One region of the Kribbella sp. NPDC020701 genome, then DNA from elsewhere that is predicted to be linked to it. Evidence: predicted binding sites of a transcription regulator. Region 1 holds the regulator's gene; each other region holds the start of a gene.
What was found. The regulator HrcA, encoded in region 1, represses chaperone genes, less so after heat shock. The targets are predictions, from matches to a motif close to TTGGCACTCGNNNNNNNCGAGTGCCAA.

Region 1 (9,465 bases):
CCTCGAACGCCCACGCCTGCCACTTAGCGAGAGTCTTCGCGACCCGCTCCGGATTCGCCCGGAACTGACTCCGCTCCGCGTTCCACGGAACGATCACATCCACGCCAACCTCGGTCAGCATCTCCACCGCAAGCTCGGCCCGCTCACCCTTGGGCAGTGCCTGCACCACAACCAGCCGCGGCTCGGCAGCCGGCACCACACCGCGGTCATCGACAGCAACCGTGACGCCGGTCTTCGACGACGCCGTCACCGGCCCTTCGGCCCAGGCACCACGCCCATCCGTCAGCCGGAGGCGCTCCCCCGGCCCGATCCGGCGTACGACGGAAGCGTGCCGGCCCTCCGGACCGTCCAGGGTCAGCTCGGCACCGGACAGGTCCTCCAGATGGAAGACCGCGACGCCCATCTAGTGGGCGCCGAAGGCGTCGCGGAGGCGGCCGAAAACGCTCTTGTGGGTGGCCTGGACCTGGCCTTGCGGGCGCTCCTCGTCGCGCGCGACGGCGAGTTGCCTGAGCAGCTCGGCCTGCGAGTCGTCGAGCTTGGTCGGGGTCTCCACGATGATCTGGATGATCAGATCGCCACGACCGGCGTGCCGCAGGCGCGGTACGCCGCGAGCCGTGAGCGTCATCGCCGTACCAGACTGGGTACCAGGCCGGACCTCGAGCGGAGTCGTCTCACCCTCCAGCGTCGGCAGGTCGATCGTCGTACCGAGCGCGGCCGCCGTCATCGGCAGCGTGACCGTGCAGTGCAGGTCGTCACCGTTGCGGGTGAAGATGTCGTGCGGTTCGACCTCGATCTCGACGTACAGGTCGCCGGCCGGGCCACCGCCGGGGCCGACCTCGCCCTGGCCGGACAGCTGCACCCGGGTGCCGGTGTCGACGCCGCCGGGGATCTTCACGGTGACGGTACGGCGGGAGCGGACCCGGCCGTCGCCCGCGCACTCGACGCACGGGTTCGGGATGATCGTGCCGTAGCCGCGGCAGTTCGGGCACGGGCGCATGGTCCGGACCTCACCGAGGAACGACCGCTGCGTGTGGGTGACCTCGCCCCGGCCGTGGCAGATGTCGCAGGTGACCGGCTCGGACCCGGCCGCCGCGCCGGACCCCGAACAGGTCGGGCACAGGACAGCGGTGTCGACCTTGAGCTCGCGGGTCGTCCCGAAGGCGGCCTCGGCCAGATCGATCCGCAGCGGGATCAGCGCGTCCTGACCACGCCGGGTCCGCGGCCGCGGCCCGCGGGTGGCCCCGCCGGTCTGGCCGAAGAAGGCGTCCATGATGTCGGTGAACGTGAAGGCCTGGCCGAACCCGGCACCGCCGGCGCCGGCTCCCGCGGTGGCGAACGGGTCACCGCCGAGATCGTGCATCTGCCGCTTCTGCGGGTCGCTCAGTACCTGGAAGGCGCGGCCGATCTCCTGGAACTTGTGGTGCGCGTCCTCGGAGTCGTTCACGTCCGGGTGGTACTGGCGTGCCAGCTTGCGGTACGCCTTCTTGATCTCGTCCGGTGTCGCGTCACGGCTGACGCCCAGGACAGCGTAGTAATCGGTGCTCATACTCCAGACCAGGGGGTTGGTGTTGTAGGGGGCGTCTGATGGTCTCGCGGCGTAGCGAGCAGGTGCTCGGTGCGGTAGCTCGGCGCGCTGGAGCGAAGGCCTCGATGTGGTTCATCGTGGCCTTTGCTCCAGTGCGGCGAGGTGCCGTGCCGAGTGCCGCGCAGTAGGCGCGAGACCATCAGACGCCCCTTCTCATGAGTCGGCCAGGATCTGACTGACGTAGCGCGCGACGGCGCGGACAGCGCCCATCGTGCTCGGATAGTCCATGTGGGTCGGGCCGACGATGCCGAGCGTGGCCAGCGCCTCCGACTTCGACCCGTACGCGGTCGCGACCACCGAGGTGGTGGCCAGCTCCTCGAACGGGTTCTCGTGGCCGATACGGACGGTCAGAGTCTGTGGGTTGGTCGCCTCGCCGAGCAGCTTGAGCAGGATGACGTGCTCCTCCAGCGCCTCCAGCACCGGCTTCACGTTCCGCTCGAAGTCGTCGCCGTACCGGGTCAGGTTGGCCGCGCCGCCGACCGCGATCCGCTGCTCGACGAGGTCGTCGGTGAACGCCTCCAGCAGCGTCGTCACGATCGCGGCCACCAGTGGGCGGTCGGCCGGCGCGAACATCTCGGTGACCTGTACCAGCGACGTGGTCGCGTCGGTCAACCGCTGGCCGGCCAGCACGGTGTTCAACCGGGAGCGCAGGTCGGCGATCAGCTGCTCGTCGACGTCCTGCGTCTGCTCGACGATCCGCTGCTCGACCCGGCCGGTGCTGGTGATCAGGACCAGCAGCAGCCGGCGCGGGGTCATCGTGACGACCTCGATGTGCCGGACGCTCGACCGGTTCAGCGACGGGTACTGCACGATCGCGACCTGGCGGGTGATCTGCGCGAGCAGCCGGACAGTACGGCGTACGACGTCGTCCAGGTCGACCGCGCCGGCCAGGAAGGAGGTGATCGCCTTCTTCTCGGCCGGCGTCAGGGTCTTGACCGTGCTCAGCTTGTCCACGAACAGCCGGTAACCGGCGTCGGTCGGGATCCGGCCGGCGCTGGTGTGCGGCTGGGTGATGTACCCCTCCTCCTCCAGCGCGGCCATGTCGTTGCGCACGGTCGCCGGCGACACCCCGAGGTTGTGCCGGTCGACCAGCGTCTTGGAGCCGACCGGCTCGTGGGTCGCCACGTAATCCTCGACGATGGCGCGGAGAACATCGAGCTTCCGTTCGTCCAGCACGCGCACACCCTCTCTCACCGTCGACCCTTGGCACTCCGGAGTTCAGAGTGCCAGTCTACCGAGCCGTAGTAGCTCGCACCGACGCGCGACGGCGTGGGGCGGGTCTCAGGCGGATTCGGGAGACGCTCCCAACGGTACGGCGCTGGGGCGGTCGACCGTGCTCGCCACGTCCACCGGCTGGTCCTGTACGGCCGCTTCCAGCAGCGACTCGAGTACGTCGAGCACGTGGTAAGCCAGCGCCCCGTCGGCTCGGTGCCGCTCGCCGTTGCGCAGTGCGCGAGCCATGTCCGCGACTCCGACGCCCCGGCCGGCTCCGGCGTACCCACCGGCGACAGGGACCTCGGTCCAGTCACGGTTCGTGGCCGTGGCGATCTCCACCGTGCCGTCGAACCCGTTCGGGTCCGGCACCGACACACTGCCCTCGGTTCCGTGCACCTCGATGCGCGGCAGCCTTGCGGCCCAGGTGTCGAACGACATGAACACAGTGGTCAATGCACCCGACTCGTGCTCGAGTACGCCGGTTACGTGCGTCGGCACCTGCACCGGGAAGGTCTCACCAGCCCGCGGACCGGTGTGGACCTTGCGCTCCTGCTTGGACTGCCCCGCTCGCGCCGTGACCCGGCGCACCGGCCCCAGCAGGGTCACCAGGCTGGTCACGTAGTACGGACCCATGTCGAGGACCGGACCGCCACCAGGCTGGTAGTAGAACTCCGGAGCCGGGTGCCATAGCTCGTGTCCGGGCGTGAAGAACGACGCAGTCGCAGCATGCGGTACGCCGATGTCGCCGCGGTCGATCACCGCACGCGCGGTCTGGGTGCCGGTGCCGAGCACAGTGTCCGGCGCACACCCGACCCGGAGATTGTTGGCGGCGGCGTACTTGAGCAGGGGCTCGGCCTCGGCACGGTCGACGGCCAGCGGCTTCTCGCCGTACACGTGCTTGCCGGCTTCCAGCGCGGCCTGGTGCACCGGCGCGTGGGCGGCGGGGATGGTCAGGTTGACCACGATGTCCACGTCGTCGGCGGCGTACAACTCGTCCGGGGAGAGCGCGCGGATGCTCGGGTTCTTGTCGGCGATCGCCTGGGCGCGGGTGACGTCCAGGTCGGCGACCGCGACGACGTTCACGCCCGGGAGCTTCGCCAGGTGGTCGAGGTAGGTGCCGGAGATGACTCCGGTGCCGACGATGCCGATACCGGTCACTTGCTCGCCCACAGCAGCCCCCGCTCGATGATCGTGCGTACCTCGGGCACCGCGAGGTCGTCCAGCTTGTGGCCGACGGTGCAGACGAAGACCTTGCCCTCACCCCAGGTGCGGGTCCAGACGGCCGGCATCACCGCGCCCTCGATCCACGGATAGTCCGGGTGCGCGGCGAAGGTCGTGGTCGCGAGCACCGTGTCCGTCGGGTCGTAGTGGACGTAGTACTGCTCGGTGTGGACGTCGAAGTGCGTGATGCCCTCGACGATCGGGTGCTCGGCGACCACGTCGACGCGATAGTCGGTGAAGCCGTGCGGGTGCGAGATGAACTGCCCGCCGACGATGAAGTTGTAATCCGCGCTGTTGCGGAACGAGTCCGCGATGCCGCCGTGCCAGCCGGCCAGGCCGGTGCCGTTGCGGATCGCCGCGTCCAGGCCCTTGACGTGCTCGGCGGGGATCTCGCTCATGGTGACGCACTGCAGCACCAGGTCGACGCCGTCCAGGTTCAGGTAGCTCTCGGTCGTGTCGGAGACGGTGACCTCGTAGCCGTTCTCCTTGAGGTACGGGATGAACAGGTCGGTCGCCTCGACCGGGGAATGACCTTCCCAGCCGCCCCGGACCACCAGTGCACGTCGTGTCGTCAAGACATCCACCCTTCGAAAGTTTTCGGAACCGAGACAGAAAGATTGCGAACCACCCCCGTGACACTAGGCGCGTCCCGACCGGCCTTCAAGTCCGATTCCGCCACCTGGATTGGTCATGGCTGGTAATTCCGCGCAGTAGGCGGGGAGTTGCCAGCCATGGCCTAGGGTCGATCAATGGGATGGAAGTTCTGGAAGCGTTCGGGCGAGCCGGTGAACACCTTTCCGGGGGGGCGGCCGCAGGACACGCTGCCGGTGGGGGCGTTCGGGCTGACGGTCGAGGACGTGTTCTCGATCACCGGTCGCGGCGCGGTGGTGACCGGCCGGGTGATGGCCGGCACGGTGACCGTCGGCGAACAGGTTCTGCACAGCCGGGCCGGTCAGCCGCTGGCGCAGGTCGAGGTGACGGGCATCGAGATGTTCCGCAAGACGGTCACGACGGCCAAGCCCGGCGACAACGTGGGCCTGCTGCTCCGCGGCCTCCAGCGGGACCAGGTGCTCAAGGGCGATGTACTGAGCAAGTAATCTCAAGCCCATGAACGAGCGGAGCGAGTTCATCATCAAGCACAGCGTGTCTCGTGTCTCATCCGCGCCCGGAGCGAAGCGAGGACGTGGATGAGCAGGTGGGCCGAAGTCGGGGATCGTTGCTGGGTTCGCCGGTACGACGAATGGGACCTGAACATCGGCCTGGTCGTCGGGTCCGACGGCGCAGTGCTGATCGACACCCGGGCCACCACCGAACAGGCCGAGGAACTGCGGGAACACATCCGCGAGGTGACCGACGTACCGGTGCGCTGGGTCGTCAACACGCACGCGCACTTCGACCACGTCGTCGGCAACAGCGTCTTCGACCAGGCCGAGATCATCGCGCACGAGAACACTGCCGCTGCCGCGAAGCTGACGGCAACCACGTTCGCGGTGGCGAAGGTGATCGACCTCGGAGATCGCAGGGTCGAGCTCCTGCATCTGGGCAACGCCCACACCGATGGCGACGCCGTGGTGATCGTCCCCGACGCGGACGTCTTCTTCGTCGGTGACCTGATCGAGGAGTCGGCACCTCCGTCGTACGGCGACGATTCGTATCCCCTCGAGTGGCCCGACACGATCGACCGGGTGATCGGTCTGCTGTCCGACACCGCGAAGGTCGTTCCGGGACACGGCGCCGTGGTGGACGCCGAGTTCGTCCGCGAACAGGCCGGCGACCTGGGTACGGTCGCCAACACGATCTCGGGTCTGCACCACGCCGGTACGTCGCTGGACAAGGCGCTCACGCACACCGACGACTGGCCGTGGCCGCTGGAGAAGCTCCAGGAAGCGATCAAGCGCGGCTACGAGTCGCTCGGCGCGCCGCCACGGCCGACCCTCCCCTTGCTCGGCCCGAGCTGACTGCTCGGCCGTTGCCCCCTCCCTCTCTTCGGCTTTGGTTACCTGCCTGAAGGAGCACGGCGGCTCGGTCGTTTTGTAGTTGTCCGTTGACACGACGTCACGTCGTACCGCACGTTGTTGCGAAACGGATGTCTCGACCGGATCAGGTGGTGGGGCCAATGACCACGACGGAGCAGACCGTTCATCCCGACGGACGGGTCGAACTGACCAATCCGGATGCGGTTGCGAACAGCCCGTACGGGAACGCCGAACTCGCGCCGACCCGGTTGCCCGAGCGGACCTGGACGACGTACAACTACGCCGCGCTCTGGATGGGGATGGCGCACAACATCCCCAGCTACCTGCTGGCGGCCGGCCTGGTCGCGCTCGGGATGAACTGGCTGCAGGCGTTCATCACAATCACGTTGGGGAACCTGATCGTCCTGATCCCGCTGCTGCTGAACAGCCACGCGGGGACGAAGTACGGCATCCCGTTCCCGGTCTTCGCGCGGGCGTTCTACGGCGTCCGCGGTGCGAACTTCCCGGCGTTGCTGCGGGCGTTCATCGCGTGTGGCTGGTTCGGTATCCAGACCTGGATCGGCGGGCAGGCGATCTACGTGATCGTCGGTGAACTGTTCGGCAAGGGCTGGACCGACGCGTCCGCGATCGGCGGGCACCCGTGGACGCTGTGGCTCAGCTTCGCGTTCTTCTGGGTGCTCCAGATGGTGCTGATCTGGCGTGGCATCGAGGGTCTGCGCCGGTTCGAGAACTGGGCCGCGCCGCTGGTCACCGTTGCGTTCCTGGCGCTGATGATCGCGATCCTGGTCAAGGCCGGCGGGCTCGGGCCGATCCTGGACCAGCCTTCGAAACTCGGCTGGGGCAGCGACTTCTGGAAGATCTTCCCGCCGGCGCTGATGGGCATGATCGCGTTCTGGGCGACGCTGTCGCTGAACATGCCGGACTTCACCCGGTTCGGAAAGGGCCAGCGGCAACAGGTCTGGGGGCAGATCATCGGCCTGCCGACGACGATGTCGTTCATCGCGCTGGTCTCGATCATCACCACGTCGGGCACCGTGCTGGTCTACGGTTCGGCGATCTGGGACCCGGTCGAGCTGACCCGCCGGTTCGAGAACCCGGTGGTCGTGACGATCGGCCTGGTGATGGCGATCCTGGCGACGATGTCGTGCAACGTGGCCGCGAACGTGGTCAGTCCGTCGTACGACTTCGCGAACGCAGTCCCGCGGTGGCTGAACTTCCGTACGGCGGGACTGGTCACCGGTGTGGTCGGCATCGTGATCCAGCCGTGGCGGTTGATCTCGGACCCGTCGATCTACATCTTCGTCTGGCTGTCCTTCTACGGCGGGCTGCTCGCGTCGGTGGCCGGCGTACTGATCGCTGGGTACTGGCTGATCGACCGGACCCAGCTGCATCTGGCCGATCTCTACTTGCCCAGCGGCCGCTACTGGTACGCCGCCGGCTGGAACTGGCGAGCCGTCGTCGCGACCCTCTTCGGCTCCCTGCTGGCGGTCGGCGGAGCCTACTCCAACCCCGGCGCCGGCCCCTTCCCCGAGGACGGCCTGATCCCCTTCCTCAAGCCGTTGTACGACTACTCCTGGGCGGTCGGCCTCGTCATCGGCTTCCTCTCCTACCTACTCCTCACCGCCACAGCCCCCTCCCGCCAACCATCCCCAACCCAAGCCGCCCCCACGTTCTAGGTCGCGCCGACCGCGTACACACCAACGGGTAGTCCTTCCCTACTCCGGCGCTTTCCCCGCTGGCTGCAGCGCTGACCGGACCGGATTCAGCGACCACTACCCGTCCGTCGGTACGCGGCCGGGCTGCTGCGGGTGTCGTCAGTACGTCTGGTGTCTCCGCGATACCCGTGGCAAACAGGCGATGGTAGTGGAGCGGCTCCGGGCTGCGTGAGGGTGCTGGTCGGTGCGGCGTGCGTCAAGGGCGCCTTCGGCGTCCCTGCGGGATCTTCGACCCTTGACCCACACCACCCCGACCAGGGAAGGATCGCAGCTATGCCCGGAGCCGCTCACCCGAGTGGTCGCAGTACTACGTGATGCCGTGAAGCGCCCGTGGACACGGGCATGCGCGGAGTCGCGTGATCATCGGGCAGTGCCGCGCGGTTGCCGGGGTACAGCCGCGGCAGTTGTGGGGGCCTCGGACAAGTTGTGGGGGGATGACAGTAGTTATTCCTTGTCTTTGGCCACCAGTGGGGGTCCTAGCCCACGGTGGTTGGGCGGTTCGGTCCGGATGCCGGGACTGCCGGTCTCAGACGCCGGAGGTCGAGCTGAGGTCTCTGGAGGTGTGGTTTCTGGGGGTGTGTGGTTGGGGTGGAGGGCGGGTTGGGGCGCTTACGGTTGGGGGGTGGCTGATCGGTATGGGAATGATGTGCTCAGTGGGGATTGGCGGAAGCCCAAGAATGGGCGGACCGTTGAGGTGGAGATCGAGAAGGGGATGGTCGTCGAGGAGCCGAGTTCGGGGTTTGTCGGGGCGATCGTGCGGTGGGAGCACGGGGTGGTCGATCTCGAGGACCGGTTCGGCAAGATCCGGACGTACCCGCTCGGGCCTGGGTTCTGGCTGGATGGGAAGCCGGTCAGTCTGAAGCCGCCGAAGAAGGCCGGGCCGGCGAAGAAGACGCGGACGGCCTCCGGTTCGGTTGCGGTGAACAACGTACGGGCGAAGGTCGCTCGAGCCAGCCGGATCTACGTCGAGGGCCGGCACGACGCCGAGCTGGTCGAGCGGGTCTGGGGTGACGACCTGCGGATCGAGGGGGTGGTGGTCGAGTACCTCGAGGGTGTGGACGACCTGCCCGGGATCGTCAACCGGTTCCAGCCCGGTCCGGGCCGGCGCCTCGGCGTCCTGGTCGACCACCTGGTCGACGGCTCGAAGGAGTCGAAGATCGCGGCCCAGGTCACCAACAAGCATGTGCTGGTCGTCGGTCACCCGTTCATCGACATCTGGGAGGCGGTCAAGCCGTCGTCGGTCGGGATCAAGGCCTGGCCGAAGATCCCGCACGGGCAGGACTGGAAGAAGGGCGTGCTGAAATCGTTCGGCTGGCCGGCCACCGACCAGGCCGACGTGGCCGCGGCCTGGAAGCACATCCTGTCCAAGGTGAACAGCTTCGCCGATCTCGACCCGGCCCTGCTCGGCCGGGTCGAGGAGCTCATCGATTTCGTGACGCTGGACTGAGCTCCGGCATCCGGCGTTCGATCCAGGCCCGGATCCGCCGCCGCGCGCGCCGGACGTACCAGGTGACCAGGCCGAGCATCGCGGTCGCCGCGAGTACCGCTCCGGCCAGCACGGCGGCGATGATGCGTACGGCGGCGCCGTCGACGACCCCGGCGACGACGAGCAGCACGACCCCCAGCGCGAAGGTTGCCAACGGCAACCATGGCTCGAACAGCAGCGGCCGCTGCGCCGGACTCAGCTTCGCCCCCCGCACCATCCGCGCCCACACAGACTCCCGGGCCGGCTCGGTGAACCAGCGGGCACACC
Region 2 (9,465 bases), on a different contig from region 1:
GTTGTGCTGCTGGTTCACCGACTGCTGGACGTTCTGCCAGACCGCCTTGCCGTCGGACTCGGGGATCACGATCCAGGCCACCGCGTAGCCGAGCAGAGCGGTGCCGCCGGTGATCAGCGTCAGGCCGACGATGCCGAGGCGGACCAGGGTGACGTCGATGTTGAAGTACTCCGCGATACCGCCGGAGACGCCGGACAGCATGCGCTGCTCGCGGGAACGACGGAGGACCTTGCCGGAGAGGTTGGAGAACGGTGCGTTGGAGTTCGTCATGGCTCAACTCTCCCGTCCGAGGACCCTCCGGCACATCAGGATCGGTACCGACCGACCCCTGATCCGACCCCTGGGACCCTGATCCAGCCCCCTGACGACTTTCGTGGAACCCGGGCGTGCCGTCAGCCTGTCTTTACGGGTGAAGGGCGGGTGACGAATGGACGACTTCAGCGAGTACGTCGCGGCGCGCTGGCCCACGCTGGTGCGCTCCGCGGTGCTTCTGGGGTGCAGCCATCCGGAAGCCGAGGACCTCGTCCAGACCGCCCTGGAGCGGTGCCTGGTGAAGTGGAACAAGGTACGGGCGGCCGACGACCGCGACGCGTACGTGCATCGGGTCCTGATCAACAGCTTCCTCTCCGCCCGGCGCCGCCGCTGGCACGGGGAGAGACCGACCGCGGTCCTTCCCGAGTCCGCCGGGTACCGACCAGACCGCCGGCGTGGACGAAACCGACGCAGTGATGCGCGCACTCGACCGGCTGCCGACCGACCAACGCACCGCCGTCGTACTGCGGTACTACGCGCACCTGAGCGAGCAGCAGATGGCATCCGCCCTGGGCATCGCCACAGGCACCGTGAAGAGCCGCCTGTCCCGCGCGGTGAAGGCCTTGGCGCAGGACCCGAACCTGGCAGAACTGCGAGAAACCCAATGATCGAATCGAAGCTGACCGAGCTCCTCGAACGCACCGGCGACCAGACGGCCGTCGGCCCGCCACCACTGGCCGCCCTCCGCGCCCGCGCCGCCCGCCGCCGTCACCGCCGTACCGTCACTTGGTCCGCGGTCAGCGCGGTGGCCGTGGCAGCAGTGATCAGTGGGGCGACTCTTCTCGCGACACAGGACCCTGGCGACCCGTCACCGGTCGCCACCGCGACGCCGGGGCCGGTGCCTGCCGGGATGCGGTTGGTCGGTTTGGGGCACGCGGCGATCGCGGTGCCGGAGGACTGGGGGACGAACCAGAGCCAGTGCGGAACGCCGCTGCGGGACACGGTTCTCATCGATGACCCGAGTGCCGCGCAGTATTGCATGAGGGACCTGGTTCGCGGGGTCGAGAGTGTGGAGCTGGCGATCGGCAAGCCGCGCTTCGCCTTCCACGCCGATCAGACCTTCGAGCTCGACGGCGTGCCCGCAGAACGTCAGCGAACCAGCTGCAGCGAGGGCGTGATCAACCACGTCGAGTTCTGCGCAGGCACGGTGTTCATTCCGTCTCTCAACGTGTCGTTCCGGGCGGAGTCCTCGACCAGTGCTGACGAGGTCGACCGCATCCTCGAACGGATCACGCGGGTGCCGGACCAGGTCGGCGTACTCGGCTATCAGTCATTGCCCCGGGCTGCGCAGTACTCCGCCGCGCTCAAGAAGGCCGGGCTGACACCCATCATCGAGACCGCGAAGCCCTACGGATATCCGCTGGGTCAGGTGCTGGGTGTCTCGCCTGCGCCCGGGACGATGCTGCCGGCCGGGGCTTCCGTGCGGATCACGGTCGCTGGGTCCTGAAAGTGTCGGTGGGGGCGCTTACGGTCGGGGGATGGACGTCGACTTGCTGCAGAAGGTCGTGTTGGGACTGCCGGGCGTGGAGGAGCATGAGGGGTGGGCGGGGCAGCCGGTGTTCAAGGTGAAGAACAAGAGCTTCGCCTATATGTCGGAGGACGAGACCAGGCTGCAACTGAAGGCGCTGCGCGAGGAGCAGGAGGCGCTGGTGGCCGAGGACCCGGAGGTGTACTCACCGTCCTGGGCGGGCGGCCGGTTCGCGTGGGTCGGCGTGGACATCGTCGCGGCCGACGACCAGGAGCTGCGCGAACTGGTCACCGAGGCCTGGCGCCTGACCGCCCCGAAGTACCTGATCGCCCAGCTCGGCGCGGAGCTCTAGTCGAGGCTGAGCCGGACCAGGACCCACTGAGGGCTGGTGCGGCTGACTTCCTTGAAGCCGGCGTCCAGGAACACGGACAGCGGGCCGCGGTAGAGGTCGGCCGACGGGGTGCGCCCGGCGAGGGCCGTGTCGACCGCGCAGCCCTCGACGGTCTGAGCGCCGTACTTGCGGGCCATGTCGATGGCGCCGGCGGCGAGCTCGCCCGCGATGCCCTTGCGCCGGTGTCCGACCGGTACGACGAAGCAGGTGATCACCCATGAGTCGGGATGCTCGGTGCGCCAGTTCGGTGACGCGACGACCCGCGGGTACGCCGTGCGCGGGCCGACGGCACACCAGCCGATCGGAGTGTCACCGTCGTACGCCAGGACGCCGGGTGGGCGCTCGCCCTCGCACACCTGGGCACGCAGCGCGTCACGGTTGCTCGCGGGGGTAGCGTCGGACCAGGCGCGGCCGCGGAGGCGGAAGTACTGGCACAGGCAGCGCCCCGGATCGCCGCGTTCGCCCATCACCGCGGCCACGTCCGTCCAGGCGTCCGGACCGGCCTCGCGCAGCGTCACCATGGGTTCACCGTAGCGGGGGCCTGGCTTGCACTCGCTTGGGGCGAGTGCTAATACTTGGTTAGCACTCCAAGGGTGAGAGTGATAAGACTCCCTGCCCGCGGGTGTGACAGAAGACGGCCTCGATGAGGTGCTGGAGACGTGGCGGGACGTGACCGTCGCGGGGCCGGCGCCGTCCGTCGCGGGCATCTCGGCCGGCTGAACCACAAAGACTCGACGCGGGAGGACTCGCGGAGAATGCCCAAGCTGATTTCTTTCAATGAAGAGGCGCGCCGTGGCCTCGAGCGGGGTATGAACACCCTCGCCGACGCCGTCAAGGTGACGCTTGGCCCGAAGGGCCGCAACGTCGTCCTGGAGAAGAAGTGGGGCGCCCCCACGATCACCAACGACGGTGTCTCCATCGCCAAGGAGATCGAGCTCGAGGACCCGTACGAGAAGATCGGGGCCGAGCTCGTCAAGGAAGTTGCCAAGAAGACCGACGATGTCGCGGGTGACGGCACCACCACGGCCACCGTGCTGGCCCAGGCTCTCGTCCGCGAGGGCCTGCGCAACGTGGCGGCCGGCGCCAACCCGATGGGCCTGAAGAAGGGCATCGAGAAGGCGACCGAGGCCATCAGCGAGCAGCTGCTGTCGCTGGCCAAGAACGTCGAGACCCGGGAGCAGATCGCGGCCACCGCGTCCATTTCTGCCGCGGACAACCAGGTCGGCCAGATCATCGCCGAGGCGATGGACAAGGTCGGCAAGGAAGGCGTCATCACCGTCGAGGAGAGCAACACCTTCGGCCTCGAGCTCGAGCTCACCGAGGGTATGCGCTTCGACAAGGGCTACATCTCGCCGTACTTCGTGACCGACACCGAGCGGATGGAAGCGGTCCTCGACGACCCGTACATCCTGATCGTGAACAGCAAGATCTCGAGCATCAAGGACCTGGTCCCGGTGCTGGAGAAGGTCATGCAGACCGGCAAGCCGCTGGCCATCATCGCCGAAGACATCGAGGGCGAGGCCCTGGCCACCCTGGTCGTCAACAAGATCAAGGGCACCTTCAAGGCCGTCTCCGTCAAGGCGCCGGGCTTCGGTGACCGCCGCAAGGCCATGCTGGTCGACATCGCCGTCCTCACCGGCGGCGAGGTGATCTCCGAGGAGGTCGGCCTCAAGCTCGACACCGTCGACCTGGAGCTGCTCGGCCAGGCCCGCAAGATCGTCGTCACCAAGGACGAGACGACCATCGTCGAGGGCGAGGGTGACGCCGACCAGATCTCCGGCCGGGTGAACCAGATCCGCGCCGAGATCGAGAAGTCGGACTCCGACTACGACCGCGAGAAGCTGCAGGAGCGGCTGGCCAAGCTGGCCGGTGGCGTTGCGGTGATCAAGGTCGGCGCGGCCACCGAGGTCGAGCTGAAGGAGCGCAAGCACCGCATCGAGGACGCCGTTCGCAACGCGAAGGCGGCCGTCGAGGAGGGCATCGTCGCCGGTGGCGGCGTGGCTCTGCTGCAGGCGAGCGTGCTGGCGTTCGAGAAGCTGGACCTCGAGGGTGACGAGGCCACCGGTGCCGCCATCGTGCGGTCCGCGGTCGAGGCGCCGTTGAAGCAGATCGCCGTGAACGCCGGCCTCGAGGGTGGCGTCGTGGTGGAGAAGGTTCGCAACCTCGAGCCGGGCTGGGGCCTCAACGCCGCGACCGGTGAGTATGTCGACCTGATCGCCACCGGCATCATCGACCCGGCCAAGGTGACGCGCTCGGCGCTGCAGAACGCGGCGTCCATCGCGGCCCTGTTCCTCACCACCGAGGCCGTCATCGCCGACAAGCCGGAGAAGGCCTCGGCCGCTCCGGGTGGCGCGCCTGACATGGGCGGCATGGACTTCTGATCCACTGAAGTCCAGCAGTACAGAGCAGTACAAAGAGCGGTCCCGGGTCCCAGCCCGGGACCGCTTTGCGTTCACGTGCCGGTGATGAGGTGGTTGGCCAGCAAGGGGGAGAAGGTGCCGGCGGGGATGTCTGGGCCGAGGCCGCAGGTGCCGTCGGAGTCGCCGGGGACTTTGAGCCACGCCACGAGGTCGACGCCGGCGGATTGGGAGGGCTTGCCGGCGACCTGCGTGGAGACGCCGAGCTTGCGGCCGGCCGGGTTGCACCACTGGTTGCTGGATCCGTTGCCGTTCCGGCTGGTGTCGATGACGAACTGACCGGTGCCACCGAGCGCGGCCCGGATCGCCGTGCCCTTCGTGACCGACTGCTCGGTGGTGTAGAAGTTCGAGGTGTTCAGCGCGAACCCGCGCAACTTGCCGACGTCGACCAGCCGCAGCCGCCGCGCCATCTCCTTCGCCTCGATCCAGGTCGCGTTACCGCCGTCCATGTAGGCCCAGGTGTTCCGGTTCCGCAGTGCGAACTGGTTGGCGGCGTACTTGAGCAACGCGATCCGCGTCGGGCGCTCCTTCTCCGGCAGGCAGTCGAGCTGCGCCAGCGCGTCCGGTTCGATCACCACGATCGCGGGCCGGCTGCCGATCCCCGCAGCGAACGCGGCAATCCACTGCTGGTACGCCGCCGGCGACCCCGCACCACCGCCGGAAGGACCACCGCAGTCGCGGCCCGGGATGTTGTAGGCGACCAGGATCGGCAACTTGTCGGCCTGATCGGCAGCGGTCGTGTACGCCGCGATCGCCTTCGTGATGTCACCACTCCAGGCGCCGAACCACCGGGCTCCCGGCTGGTCCGCGATCTTCGCCTTGATCTCGGTCTCGCCCGGATGCTGCTTCACATACCGTGCGGGGCTGGAATCCGGATCGACGTAGAAGCCGCTGGTCAGATCGAGCGGATTGCCGGTCGCGACGGCCAGCCCAGGTGAGGGCCGGCCGCCGGCGATCAGGCCGACGGCAAGCAGGCCGGTCACGGCCGTGCGGAGCATCGACATCGTGAATGAGTCCTTCCGTCCAGGGCGGGATGGTCACTCAACGTGTCGACGACGTTACCCTCCAGGTGTGAATAACGGTTGGACTCTGACCCCGGTCGGGCCCTAGAGTCTGACGCGGCGAGAACGATCCGGAGCGGAAGGAGCGACCGATGAACACACTGACTTGTTTCCCGGCGCGACCGATCCGCTCGCACAGCTCGCACTGAGCGGAGCCGCCGCGCCTCCTGTTGGAGGATTTGTGACCATCCGCACCACCGTCGAGGCTGATCTCGACACCATCCTTTCCCTGATCGAGCAGAAGTCGGTCAACACCGTCACGCTCGACCGCTTCCGCGAGTACCAGGCTGAGGGCTACTACCGCAACGACTGGACCTTGGTCGTCGAAACCGACGGCAAGATCCAGGCGCTGGCTATCTGGTGGGGCATGCCCAACGGCGACCAGCCCTACAGCATCGACGGCCTGTACTACGTCGGCGACGGCGACCCGGTCCCGGTCTGGACGGCGCTCATCGAGCACACCATCGCGTCCCGCCCGGCCGATGCCGAGCCGCCGGAATACCACTTCTTCCTGGACAGCGACTGGCAGGACAACCCGGACGTGGTCGCCGCACTCGAGCCGCGTCGGCAGGCAGCGGCGGCCGCGGGGCTGACCCAGATCACCGACCGGCTGCGGTACGAGTGGAAGCCGGCGTACGGCCTTCCGCCGCGGTCCACCCGGCTGCGGTTCGAGCCGGCCGACGACGAGGCGTTCGTGGACGTCTTCAGCCAGGTCAGCCAAGGCAGCCTGGACGCCGGAACCGCGCGGGAGATCGCGCGGCTCGGGGTCGAGGGCGCGGCCCGCGAGGAGCTGGACATCTACAAGTCGATGCCGGGCGACCGGGCTTGGTGGCGGCTCGCGTACGACGCCGACGGGAAACTGATCGGGTTCGCGATCCCGTCGGCCAACGCCGGCGGGCCGGTGGTCGGGTACCTGGGCGTCCTGCCAGAGCACCGCGGGCACCGGTACATCGACGACCTGCTGGCCGAGATCACCCACATGCTCGCGGAGACCGGCGCCGAGCAGATCAGGGCCGACACCGACTTCGGCAACGTGCCGATGGCGAAGAGCTTCGAACGCCAGGGCTACCGGAACTTCGCAGTCCGCCGGGTGCTGTCCTTCCCGGAGAGCTGAGCACCTCCCTCGGCGTGCCCAAGTGGGCGCGCCGAGGGGGAGACTCTAGCTGCTTCGACGCTTATGCTCCCTGACATGTCAGAGTGCTCCGGGGGGAGCGGGGAGTGCGGGGAGGGGACCGGCGATGCGTGACATCGCGCTGATCCTGCATGTGGTGGCAGGAATCCTGGCGGTGGTGTTCGGACCGCTGGCGATCGTCATGACGTTGCATCGGCGCGGGCTGAACTGGGCCGGCGAGGTCTACCACTGGGCCATCGCGCTGGTCTGCCTGACCGCTCTGGTGATGGTCCCGTACGACTGGGCGCGGCTGTGGTTCTTCTGGCCGATCACGATCGCGTCGTACCTGTTCGTGTATCTGGGCCAGCGGGCCGCCGAAGCGCCCGGCGGCCTGTGGTACCGCGGCGTCCTGCGCGGGTACGGCGGGGGCTGGATCGCCTTGTGGACAGCGATTGCGATCGTCAGCCTGCCGCATCAGCCGTGGGCGTGGGCGGTCCCGATCGTGGTCGGGTCGACCGTGATCGAGTGGCTCTGCTTCAGGCCGTCGCCGAGCTGGACGCATGAGCCCCAGCCCGGCAACGGAGGTCCTACCGCAGTGGCTTGAAGAAGGTTCGCAGGTCGCCGGTGAGTAGGTCCGGCACCTCCATCGCGGCGAAGTGACCGCCACGGTCGTACTCCTTCCAGTGGCTCATCTTGCCGGCCGGGTCCGCGATACTGCGGATCGCGGTCTCGGCACCGAACACGGCGACACCGGTGGGCGGCCCGCTGACTTGCTGGCCTCCCCAGCCTTCGCCGTCGGTCTGGTGCGCGAGCATCGCCTTCCAGGCCTGGACGCCGTCGTACACCGAGTGTGCCGTCGAAGCACCGGAGCCGGTGAACCAGTAGAGGCTGACGTTGGTGAGCAACTGGTCGCGGTCGACCGCTTCCTCGGGAAGCTTGTGGATCGGGTCGGTCCACTCCGCGAACTTCTCCACGATCCAGGCCAGCTGCCCGATCGGCGAATCGTTGAGTGAGTACGCCAGCGTCTGCGGCCGCGTCGCCTGCAGGAAGAAGTAGCCGAAGCCGTCATCGAGCGACTTGTTGAACCGTTCCGCCCGGGCCCGGTCCGACTCCGACAACCCCTCCAGCGGAATCGGGTCCCCGAACGGCGCCCCGGCACCCACCCCGGCCAGATGTACGCCGACCACGTGAGCCGGATCCACCATCGGCAGCATCCCCGCGACCCCGGATCCCGCGTCCGTACCGTGGGCGGCGTACCGCTCGTACCCGAGCCGGTTCATCAACTCAGCCCACATCTGCGCGACCCCGAACAGGTTGAACCCGTTCGGCCCGAGCGGCGTGGAGAACCCGTACCCGGGCAGCGACGGTACGACGACGTGGAACGCGTCGGCCGCGTCACCGCCGTACGCGACCGGATCGGTCAGCCGGCCGATCACCTGCTGGAACTCCACCGGCGACCCAGGCCATCCGTGCGTGAGGATTAGCGGCATGGCATCCGGTGACGCCGACCGCTGGTGGAAGAAGTGGATCCGCTGACCGTTGATCTCGGTCATGAACTGCGGGATCTCGTTCAGCGCGGCCTCCGCGGCCCGCCAGTCGTAGCCGTCGGCCCAGTACCCGGCCAGGCCGCGCAGGTAGGAGACCGGAACGCCGCGGCTCCAGTCGTCCACGGCCGGCGTGGCCGGCCAGCGCGCACCGGCCAGCCGGGCCTTGAGGTCGTCCACCTCCGCCTGCGGGATCTCGATCCGGAAGGGCCTGATGTCCGTGTTCGTTGTCATGTCTTCACGGTAGGAACTATTGCGGCGAGGTTCCTTCCGCAATAGACAACGAATGTGAGCGGGGACAATGGTCAGGTGACCAGCCACTTCGACCGCTTCCTGGCTCAGCTCCCCGAGGTCGATGCCGATCGTGGCCGCGCGCTGTTCCGCCCGGCCCGGGTCGAGCGCGGCGAGTTGCTGGTCCGGGCCGGTGATCGGCCTGAGCGCGTCGGGTTCGTCGAGCGCGGGCTCTTCCGGCTCTACCAGACCGACGCCGCGGGCACCGACCGTACGCTCGCGTTCCGCGCCGAGGGTGAGCTCGTCTGCGCCTACAGCGCGGTGCTGCGCCGGGAGACCTCCCAGGTGACGATCGAGGCGCTCGAGCCCGCCGATCTGATGGTCGCTCCGCGGTCGGCGTACGACGCGATGGTCGCGGCGAGCTCGGGCTGGCAACAACTCGTCGCCAGGCTGACCGAGGCGCTCTACCTGCGCGTCGAGCAGCGGCAGGCCGAACTGCTGCTCGCCGACGCGGCCGAGCGGTACCGGCTGTTCCTGGCCGGCCACGAGGACCTCGCCACCCGGCTCACGCAGCGCCACATCGCGTCGTACGTCGGGATCACGCCGGAAGCCCTCAGCCGGATCCGGCGGCGATTGATCTCGATCAACGACGAGCGGCCGGATGCTGCCTACGGTCGGGATCATGACGACGATGCGCGCGATGGCAACCGATCAGGTCGGCCCCGGAGCACGGCTGCGGCCGCACACCCTGCCGGTGAAGGAACCCGCTGACGGCGAGGTCCTGATCAAGGTGATGGCCGCGGCGGTCAACCCCGCCGACCTCGGCATGGTGGCCGGCAACTACCGCTGGTACGACGAACTCCGGCTGCCACTCGTACCTGGGTACGACGTCGCCGGCGTGGTCGAGGGTGGGGACTGGGTTGCTGGGGC
Region 3 (9,465 bases), on a different contig from region 1:
TTGCGGGTCGGGTTGGTGACCGCGCGGACGATGGCCGACGTGCTCGGGATCGAGATCTTCGGGGTCTGCAGCCTGGATGTCGTCGCGCGGCAGTCGTCGTTGACGTTGCCGGTGGCCGTTGCGACCGATGCGCGGCGCAAGGAGATCTATTGGGCCGTGTACGACGGTCCGGCCGTGGACGGGAGCCGTCGCCGGCTGGAAGGCCCGGCGGTGGATCGCCCGGCCGACGTCGCGCATGTGCTGTCGGGATTGCCCGTGATCGGGCGCGGCGCTGTGCTCTACGCCGAGGCTCTCGGCTTGGACAGTGTGGATGTCGTGGAGTACCCATCGGCCGAGGTGCTGGCGCACGGTGTGGCGACCGGGACGCTGGACGTCGTCGCACCCGAGCCGCTGTACCTGCGCCGGCCCGACGTGACGATGTCCGCCGGCCCGAAGAGCGTGCTGCCGAAGTGAGACCCGCCATTCGGCCTGCTGTCGCGGCTGACCTGCCGGCGCTGGTCGCGCTGGACGAGGTGTGCTTCGGGTCGTCGGCGTGGAGTACGGTCGCGTGGACGACCGAGTTCGACCGGCTGGCCGAGGATCGGGTGATCCTGGTCGCGGACGAGGGCTCGGTGGTCGGGTACGTCGTACTCCTGGTGCCGCCGGTGGCTCTGGATGTGGTGGAACTGTTGCGGATCGCGGTGACTCCGGCGGAACGGCGTACCGGGATCGGCGGGCAGTTGATGACGGCGGCGCTGGCCCGGTGTGCCGGGCGGACGGTGTTGCTGGAAGTTGCTGCGGGCAACGAGTTGGCCGTGGAGCTGTACGGCGGCTTCGGGTTCGAGGAGATCAGCCGGCGACGTGGGTACTACGCCGGTGGCGAGGATGCGGTGATCATGCGGTGGCGGGAGTCGGTGTGAGTTCAGATGCGGTGAGCGTGGAGCCCCTGATTCTGGGGATCGAGACGTCGTGCGACGAGACCGGGGTCGGGATCGTCCGTGGGCAGACGCTGCTCGCCGACGCGATCGCGTCCAGTGTCGAGGAGCATGCGCGGTTCGGCGGCGTCGTACCGGAGGTGGCCAGCCGGGCGCACCTGGAGGCGATGGTCCCGACCATTCGGCGCGCGTGCGAGACGGCGGGGATCAAGCCGACGGACGTGGATGCGGTCGCGGTGACGAGCGGGCCTGGTCTCGCCGGTGCGCTGCTTGTTGGAGTAGCTGCAGCTAAAGGGCTGGCGCTGTCGCTCGACAAGCCTTTGTACGGCGTGAACCACCTGGCGGCGCATGTCGCCGTCGACACGTTGGAGCACGGCGATCTGCCGAAGGGCTGCGTCGCGATGCTGGTGTCCGGTGGGCACTCGTCGCTGCTCGCGGTCGAAGACATCACCGACGGCGTGGTGCCGATGGGGAGCACCATCGACGACGCCGCGGGGGAGGCCTTCGACAAGGTCGCACGGGTGCTGGGGTTGCCGTTCCCGGGCGGTCCCTATGTCGACAAAGCGGCGCGCGACGGCGGGGATCGGCTCTACGTGACGTTCCCGCGCGGGCTGACCTCGCAACGGGATCTCGAGCGGCACCGGTTCGATTTCTCCTTCTCTGGTTTGAAGACCGCGGTGGCGCGCTGGGTCGAGGCGCGGCGTCGCGATGGTGAGAACGTGCCGGTCAACCATGTCGCCGCCGCGTTCCAGGAGGCGGTGTGTGACGTCCTGACCCGCAAGGCGATCGACGCGTGCAAGGACCGTGGGTTCGAACACCTGCTGATCGGTGGTGGGGTCGCGGCGAACTCCCGGCTCCGCGCGATGGCGGAAGAACGCTGCACCGCGGCGGGCATCGCCGTACGCGTGCCGCGGCCTGGGTTGTGCACGGACAACGGTGCGATGGTTGCAGCCCTCGGCTCGGAGCTCGTGCGCGCCGGGAAGGCGCCGTCGCCGCTGGGGTTGCCGGCCGACTCGTCGATGCCGATCACGGAGGTGCTGAACAAGTGAAGTGGAGCCGCGACGGATTCGAGGCCGACGACGATGCCGCCCGCATCGATGTCGACGTGGTGCACGGCTTCCTGAGTACGTCGTACTGGGCGCCGGGCATCCCGCGTGACGTGGTGGCGCGGTCGATCGCCGGCTCGCTGAACCTAGGGGTCTACGCGTCCGACGGTGCGATGGTTGCCTTCGCGCGGATGGTGACCGATCGGGCGACCTTCGCTTGGCTGGCTGACGTGTTCGTCGTCCCCGAGCAGCGTGGGCACGGGCTGGGGAAGTTCGTCGTGTCGACCTTGATCGATCACCCCGACCTGGCCGGCGTACGCCGCCTGATGCTGGCGACCGCGGACGCCCACGAGCTCTACCGCAGCTACGGCTTCACCGAACTCCCCGACCCCGAGCGCATGATGATCATCCGCCGCAAACCCGCCGACATCTACAACCGCTCGTGACCCCTCCTGGGGTCGACTTGCTCCGGCATCCGGTGGGGGCGACGGATCTCGTCCTGCTCGCCCATGGCGGGTCGGAGCATTCCTCGGCCGACCCGCACCTGTGGAGCGGTGCCATCCTTCGGATGTGGCCGTTCGCGCAAGCCGTGCGTTCGGCCGTCCCGGAGGCTGCGATCGGGCTGATGCGGTACCGCTACCGCGGATGGAACGGCGCCGCCGCGGACCCCGCGGTGGACCTCCGCGCCGTCCTGGACGGGCTCCCGCCGGTGATCCGCCGGGTCGTCCTGATCGGGCACTCGATGGGCGGCCGCGCGGTTGTTGCCGCGGGCGACCATCCCCGCGTGGCCGGCGTACTGGCCTTGGCACCCTGGCTCCCGGACGGCGAGCCGCTGACCGCACTCCGTCCGCCGGTCACCTTCGCCCACGGCACTCTCGACACCATCACCGACCCCCGCGCCACGGCCGCCTATGCCAACCGCCTCCGCGCTACCGGCACCCCGGTCACCGTCTACGCGGTCGAGACGGAAACGCACGGCATGCTCCACCGCCCGACCGATTGGAACACCCTGGTCGCCACCTTCACCGCGAACGCTCTCGGGTCCGCACCCACTCTGGCGACCGGCGCCGACTCTGAGCCGCTTGCGCAGTACGGGCGAAGGTCGTCGGCGGCCGCGGTCCTGTCCATCGCGGTGGCTCGCCTCCGCATGCCCGTGCTGGAACGCTTCCAGGTGGGCTGAACTGCACTGCACTGCACTGCAGTGCGGGGAAGGGCACGGCAGTGGGCAGAGGCCTGGGGTTTGTACGCCGCTCGATCCCCAGGCGAACGGTCAGCGGCCGACCGGTTCCACTCATCACCCTGCCGAACCCAGATGAACGCCTGACGGCACCCGCGTAACGCTCAGTCGACGTTAGTGGCGGGCCCCCGGGGAGTGCAGCAGCAGACGCAGCACCTCGCCCACCGGCAAGTCCCCGGGGACCCGCTCGCGAGATCGATCATATGTTCGAATGCACTCAGAATGCAAGTCCGGTCGGATGCGGTGGCAGGAGTAGGCGACGGCGTCTCGGCCGATGCGAGTGATGATGAGAGTAGCTGTGGCGGAGCCCTTGGGGGCGAGCTTCTTGCGGAGCTGCGCCGGATCGACATCAACCCCGCGTTTCTTGATCTCCAGCGTCCCGATGCCCTGCGTACGGACCCAGGAGCGCAGTGCCTTCTCCTTGTACGGCAGCTCCTCGACCACCTCGTACGCCGAGGCCAGTGGAGTCGGCGCGAGCTTCGAGCCGGTGACATAGGCGATCCGTGGATCCAGCAACCACCCATCGACCGCGGCCGCCACAGCGGTTACCAGACCGGCGCGCACTACGGCCCCATCGGGCTCGTAGATGTACTGACCGACCGGGCCGCTCTCAACCTCCGGCGCCTCGGTGACACTGGCTCCGCCGGGTAGCAGAGTCGCCCGTCGCGCCACACCGGCATACAAGGCCCCAGACCACAGGGCAGCCTCCTTCACCTCGCCGGCATCGCTGATCCACTCCGCCTCGACTCCGTCGGGTACGGCGGCGTGCGGGATACCCGGTGCGACCTTCACACACGCAGTCCGCCGCAGGAGCTCCGTCACAAAGGACCATGGCGGCGAATAGGCGTTGTGGTCGAACACCCGCCGCCCATCGGCCCGTCGCGCCGGGTCGGCGAACACCACGTCGTACGGCGTGAGGTCGGTGGACTCGGAGTCACCCACCAAGACCTCACCGGGCAGATCGAGCGCGGCCAGGTTGGCGCAGGCCGTGGCTGCGGTCTCCGGGTCGCGCTCGACACCAGTGACCCGCAGGCCGGCGCGGGCGGCGCTGATCAGGTCGCCTCCGATGCCGCAGCCCAGGTCGACCACGCTGGCTCCAGGAACGGCGGATGCGATGCGTGCGGCTCGGTGTGAGCCGACAGTGGTTCGGGTGGCCTGCTCCAGGCCGTCCGGGGTGAAGTACATCCGCGTGGAGTCCGTACCGAACTTGGCGACGGCTCGGTGGCGCAGTGCGGCCTGGGTGACAGCAGCAGTCACGAGGGTGGCGTCGTACCGTCGCCGGAGCTTCTCCACGAGCTGCAGTTCGCGGCCGGGGTGGTAGTCGGCGCAGGCAGCGGCAAGCACCTCAGCCCCAGGGCCCTCCAGCAAGGCGGTGACTGTCACCCGGCAACTCTAGAGGGGACTCGAGCAGCCCTTGCTCCAGCTGTTGGTGACGGACGAGTAGAGGCGCCAGTTCATGGCGGAGCGGGTCTTGGGGCCGTAGATGCCGTCGGCCACGAGCTTGTGCTTGCTTTGGACCGCCTTGACCATCGCACGGGTGTTGCTGCCATAGATGCCGTCGACAGCGAGCTTCGAGCCGTAGCAGAAGTTCAGGTTGCGCTGGAGGACCCGGATGGCGGTGTCGGGGTCGCCGTACCGGGTGGAGCCGCGGTCCGGGTCGTCGCCGTACATGAGGTTGCAGGTCGTGCTGGTGCTGCCGTAGATCGAGGGTATTGGGATGCCCCAGCTGCGGTTCACCGGTACGAGCCGCGCTGAACGGCACTGCGGGAGGGCAGCAGCGGCCTTGGTCTCAGCATCCGCGGAGGTGCGCGCGGTGTCCCCGCCCTGGTCCGCGTCGGCCTGCGGGGCCGGGCCGACAGCGGGGGCTTGGGCGCCGGGGCTCGCGGGTTGATCCTTCGAAGCGCCGGCGGCTACGGCACCGATGGCGACTGCTCCGACCGCGGCCAGAACCGCGACGGTGCGCCCGGACAGGTTGGGCAGAGACGGGAAGTTGAGAGCCATGGCCTCTCCTCGGGGCGGCACACCGTTGTCACAGAACGGTCGCACGCCGGCACCGGTTCGGCCCAGCGTTTGACCACATTCCGTGCCCGATTCGTCACAGCCGACCCGGCGTCGTGATGTCTCACCCTGAGAAGTGTCTGGCACTCGAGTTGACCGAGTGCTAATCGCGGCCTAGATTCGGTGTTGGCACTCTCCACCCGAGGGTGCCAGCGGTCCGGCCTCTGACCCCCGCGACGGCAGGGGAGCGCGACCACCCTGAAGTGCAGACAAGCAAATCGACCGTGGAGGTCAGCAAGTGTCGGTCACGATCAAGCCGCTCGAGGACCGCGTCCTCGTCGCGCCGCTCGAAGCCGAGCAGACCACGAAGTCCGGCCTGGTGATCCCGGACACCGCCAAGGAGAAGCCGCAGGAGGGCGAGATCCTCGCCGTCGGTCCGGGCCGGATCGACGACAACGGCAACCGCGTCCCGCTGGACGTCGCCGTCGGCGACAAGGTCATCTACTCCAAGTACGGCGGCACCGAGGTCAAGTACGACGGCCAGGACTACCTGATCCTGGGCGCCCGCGACATCCTCGCAGTCGTCAGCAAGTGACGACCGCTCGCTGTTCCTGACTGACACCGCCCTGGTGCCGTACCGGCGCCGGGGCGGAGTCGGTCTGGGGTCAGCGAGTTCGGTACCTGCTGTTACGAAAGAGCGAATTTCAGAGAGGGACTGGATTTTTCATGCCGAAGATCCTCGAGTTCGACGAGAACGCTCGGCGCGCGCTGGAGCGCGGCGTCGACAAGCTCGCGAACACGGTGAAGGTGACGCTGGGGCCGAAGGGCCGCTACGTCGTCCTGGACAAGAAGTGGGGCGCCCCGACCATCACCAACGACGGTGTCACCGTCGCCCGTGAGGTCGAGCTGGACGACCCGTTCGAGAACCTTGGTGCGCAGCTCGCCAAGGAGGTCGCCACCAAGACCAACGACATCGCCGGTGACGGCACGACCACCGCGACGGTGCTCGCGCAGGCGCTGGTGCACGAGGGCCTGCGGGCCGTCGCGGCCGGGGTCAACCCGATGGGCCTGAAGCGCGGTATCGAGGCGGCCGTCGAGGCCGTGTCGGCCCGGCTGGTCGAGACCGCGCGGCCGGTGGACGACAAGGGCGACATGGCCCACGTCGCCACCATCTCCGCCCGCGACGCCGAGATCGGCACCCTGATCGCGGACGCGTTCGACAAGGTCGGCAAGGACGGTGTCATCACCGTCGAGGAGTCGAACACCTTCGGAACCGAGCTCGAGTTCACCGAGGGCATGCAGTTCGACAAGGGCTACATCTCGCCGTACTTCATCACCGACGCCGAGGCCGGCGAAGCGGTGCTGGAGGACCCGTACATCCTGATCCACCAGGGCAAGATCTCCGCGATCGCGGACCTGCTGCCGCTGCTGGAGAAGGTCGTGCAGTCCGGCAAGACGCTGCTGCTGATCGCCGAGGACGTCGAGGCCGAGGCCCTGTCCACCCTCGTGGTGAACAAGATCCGCGGCAACTTCACGTCCGTCGCCGTCAAGGCGCCGGGCTTCGGTGACCGCCGCAAGGCGATGCTCGAGGACCTGGCCGCGCTGACCGGCGCGCAGGTCGTCGCCCCCGAGGTCGGCCTCAAGCTGGACCAGGTCGGTCTGGAGGTGCTGGGTTCGGCTCGCCGGATCGTGGTCACCAAGGACAACACCACGGTGGTCGAGGGCGCCGGCAAGTCCGACGACATCGACGGCCGGGTCAACCAGATCAAGGCCGAGATCGAGCGCACCGACTCCGACTGGGACCGCGAGAAGCTGCAGGAGCGGCTGGCGAAGCTCGCCGGTGGCGTCTGTGTGATCAAGGTCGGCGCGGCCACCGAGGTCGAGCTGAAGGAGAAGAAGCACCGGATCGAGGACGCCGTGTCCGCGACCCGGGCCGCGATCGAGGAGGGCATCGTCGCCGGTGGCGGTTCCGCTCTCGTCCACGCGGCCACCGTGCTGGACGGCGGCCTGGACCTCGAAGGTGACGAGGCCACCGGTGTCCGGATCGTCCGCAAGGCGATCGTCGAGCCGCTGCGCTGGATCGCCGAGAACGGCGGTTACGAGGGCTACGTCGTGACGTCGAAGGTGGCCGAGCTCGAGTCCGGCAGCGGCTTCAACGCCGCCACCGGTGAGTACGGCGACCTGCTGGCCCAGGGTGTGCTGGACCCGGTCAAGGTGACCCGGTCCGCGCTCGCCAACGCCGGCTCGATCGCCGCGCTGCTGCTGACCACCGAGACGCTGGTGGTCGACAAGCCCGAGGACGAGGAGCCCGCCGCAGCCGGTCACGGCCACGGCCACGGTCACTGATCCTCAGGTAGTAGTTCATGGGCGCCGCCCGGCTGGTCCACTCGGACCGGCCGGGCGGCGCTTTTGTTGGCGCCAGGAGGTGTCTGGTGGGATGGGGTGGTGGCTGAGATTCGGGAGCGGGCTGACAACGATCTGGACGTGTGCGTGGGGTTGTTGGGGGACGTGCATGAGGTGGCGGGGTATCCGATCAACTGGCCTGCGGATGCTCGGCGGTGGTTGACGCCGGCGGACGGCCTTGGCTGCTGGGTGGCTGTGGCCGACGGGCGGGTTGTCGGGCATGTGGCCTTGACCCCGAACCGCGCCGACGGCGCGTCCGTCGAGCGGTTGTTCGTGGATCCGAAGGTGACTCGGGCGGGAATCGGGCGGCAGTTGCTGGACCACTGCGTCACGATCGCGGCTGAGCTCGGGCGCAAGCTGTCGCTGGAGGTTGTGGACAACAGGGGTGCGGCGGTGACGCTGTACCGGCGGGCCGGCTGGCGGGAAACAGGTCGTACGCCGATCGACTGGGGCGGCGATCACGCCTCCGCCGTCCTGCACTTCGACGCCCCCGGATCCGAGACGGAAGTCCGTACGGGCGAGTAGTGACGGATCGTAATCAGAATCTGGATTTGCTCACGAATTGCCACTAGGCAACTGAAGGTGAGAGTCGTACCATCTTTCAGGCTGACCGGTCTGAACACGAGGGGGCGAGGGGTGACCGAGGTACAAGTACCGCACACCCACGACCGGGTCGAGCTCAAGGATCTTGCCGCGCTGGCCGGCGACGGGGACCGCACAGCTCTTAACGACCTGCTCACCAGGGTGCGCGCCGTTGCGCACCGCTACGTACGGTCCCGTCTGTGGACCTATCCCGGCGGCGCCGACATGGTCGACGACGTCGCTCAAGAGGTTTGTGTCGCGGTGTTCGGCGCGTTGGGCCGGTATCGTGACGAGGGGAGGCCTTTCGAGGCTTTCGTCTACGGCATCGCGGCCCGCAAGGTCGCCGATGCCCAGCGTGCGTTCGCGGTGGCCGACGTTTCGACGCCGGATCTGCCGGACGGCGCGGACGAGTCACCGACGCCGGAAGAGCACGCGGTCCGGCACTCGGAGGTCCAGCACATCATGGGGCTGCTGGACAAGTTGCCGGAGAAGTTGCGGGAGATTCTGCGGCTCCGGGTGGTAGCGGGGATGTCAGCCGAGGAGACCGGCCGGGCACTGGGGATGACACCGGGGGCGGTGAGGGTCGCACAACATCGAGCGTTGAACACGCTCAGGGGGTATGTGGTGGGGCATGAGGGACGAGGAGCAGGGGAGGGGCATCATGGCTGACCGTTTCGACCTGGACGCGATCGACGCCGATGACGCACTGCTCGACCTGCTAGCTGCTGGTGGGGAGTCCGCGCGAACCGCGGGCGAGCACGACCCGGCCGTGAAGCTGCTGGCCGATCTGCGGCTCGCAGTGGAGGTCGAGGACGAGCTACCAGTAGAAACGATCGACGATCCGGAGAGCTTCCTGGCGCGCTGTGCGGCGCTGAACCCGGTGATGGACCCGTTCGCCCGCAAGATGGCGGCGCGGGGTCTGGCACTCGGTGTCGCCGCGGTGGCCGCGCTGTCGGTCTCCGGGGTGGCCGCCGCCGTCAACGGTGACCCGCTGTCGCCGTACGAGAAGGTCATCGAGAAGGTGGTCGACGCGGTCAGCCCGCAGACCAGCTTCCCGAAGGAACAGCTCGACGGCATGCCGGTCGTCGACAAGACGAAGATCGTGAAGGTCGCCAAGGACTACAAGGAGAAGGCCGACCAGAAGGCCGCGGCCGACGAGAAGCAGATCCAGACGGATCCGATTCCGCCGGCGTCGGTGCTGCGTCCGAAGGACCAGCAGGACGTCCTGCAGCGGGCGCTGCCGCAGATCCCCGAGCAGCCGACCGTCACGGAGCTCGAGCCGACG

Region 2: the regulator HrcA is predicted to act here: its motif matches at 2,717-2,743, upstream of groL (chaperonin GroEL).
Region 3: the regulator HrcA is predicted to act here: its motif matches at 5,336-5,362, upstream of groES (co-chaperone GroES).

Annotation. Positions count from the first base shown of each region.
Region 1 covers NZ_JBVHFT010000012.1:251,864-261,328, forward strand. The annotation lists gene ACZ3HV_RS28130 (16S rRNA (uracil(1498)-N(3))-methyltransferase) at 1-403, opposite strand, end outside; gene dnaJ (molecular chaperone DnaJ) at 404-1,546, opposite strand; gene hrcA (heat-inducible transcriptional repressor HrcA) at 1,739-2,761, opposite strand; gene ACZ3HV_RS28145 (Gfo/Idh/MocA family protein) at 2,867-3,970, opposite strand; gene ACZ3HV_RS28150 (ThuA domain-containing protein) at 3,955-4,596, opposite strand; gene ACZ3HV_RS28155 (EF-Tu/IF-2/RF-3 family GTPase) at 4,771-5,118, shown strand; gene ACZ3HV_RS28160 (MBL fold metallo-hydrolase) at 5,209-5,979, shown strand; gene ACZ3HV_RS28165 (NCS1 family nucleobase:cation symporter-1) at 6,138-7,673, shown strand; gene ACZ3HV_RS28170 (DUF3097 domain-containing protein) at 8,335-9,159, shown strand; gene ACZ3HV_RS28175 (DUF3376 domain-containing protein) at 9,134-9,465, opposite strand, start outside.
Region 2 covers NZ_JBVHFT010000013.1:72,323-81,787, forward strand. The annotation lists gene ACZ3HV_RS28595 (PspC domain-containing protein) at 1-270, opposite strand, end outside; partial or broken gene ACZ3HV_RS28600 (SigE family RNA polymerase sigma factor) at 428-586, shown strand; gene ACZ3HV_RS28605 (sigma-70 family RNA polymerase sigma factor) at 708-920, shown strand; gene ACZ3HV_RS28610 (PASTA domain-containing protein) at 917-1,759, shown strand; gene ACZ3HV_RS28615 (MmcQ/YjbR family DNA-binding protein) at 1,791-2,132, shown strand; gene ACZ3HV_RS28620 (GNAT family N-acetyltransferase) at 2,129-2,692, opposite strand; gene groL (chaperonin GroEL) at 2,927-4,552, shown strand; gene ACZ3HV_RS28630 (glycoside hydrolase family 6 protein) at 4,624-5,592, opposite strand; gene ACZ3HV_RS28635 (GNAT family N-acetyltransferase) at 5,831-6,763, shown strand; gene ACZ3HV_RS28640 (hypothetical protein) at 6,888-7,364, shown strand; gene ACZ3HV_RS28645 (epoxide hydrolase family protein) at 7,348-8,538, opposite strand; gene ACZ3HV_RS28650 (Crp/Fnr family transcriptional regulator) at 8,614-9,306, shown strand; gene ACZ3HV_RS28655 (NADP-dependent oxidoreductase) at 9,218-9,465, shown strand, end outside.
Region 3 covers NZ_JBVHFT010000013.1:26,406-35,870, forward strand. The annotation lists gene tsaB (tRNA (adenosine(37)-N6)-threonylcarbamoyltransferase complex dimerization subunit type 1 TsaB) at 1-453, shown strand, start outside; gene ACZ3HV_RS28375 (GNAT family N-acetyltransferase) at 450-899, shown strand; gene tsaD (tRNA (adenosine(37)-N6)-threonylcarbamoyltransferase complex transferase subunit TsaD) at 911-1,963, shown strand; gene ACZ3HV_RS28385 (GNAT family N-acetyltransferase) at 1,960-2,406, shown strand; gene ACZ3HV_RS28390 (alpha/beta fold hydrolase) at 2,403-3,140, shown strand; gene ACZ3HV_RS28395 (class I SAM-dependent methyltransferase) at 3,312-4,580, opposite strand; gene ACZ3HV_RS28400 (peptidoglycan-binding domain-containing protein) at 4,590-5,198, opposite strand; gene groES (co-chaperone GroES) at 5,494-5,790, shown strand; gene groL (chaperonin GroEL) at 5,922-7,541, shown strand; gene ACZ3HV_RS28415 (GNAT family N-acetyltransferase) at 7,641-8,123, shown strand; gene shbA (RNA polymerase sigma factor ShbA) at 8,235-8,849, shown strand; gene ACZ3HV_RS28425 (hypothetical protein) at 8,842-9,465, shown strand, end outside.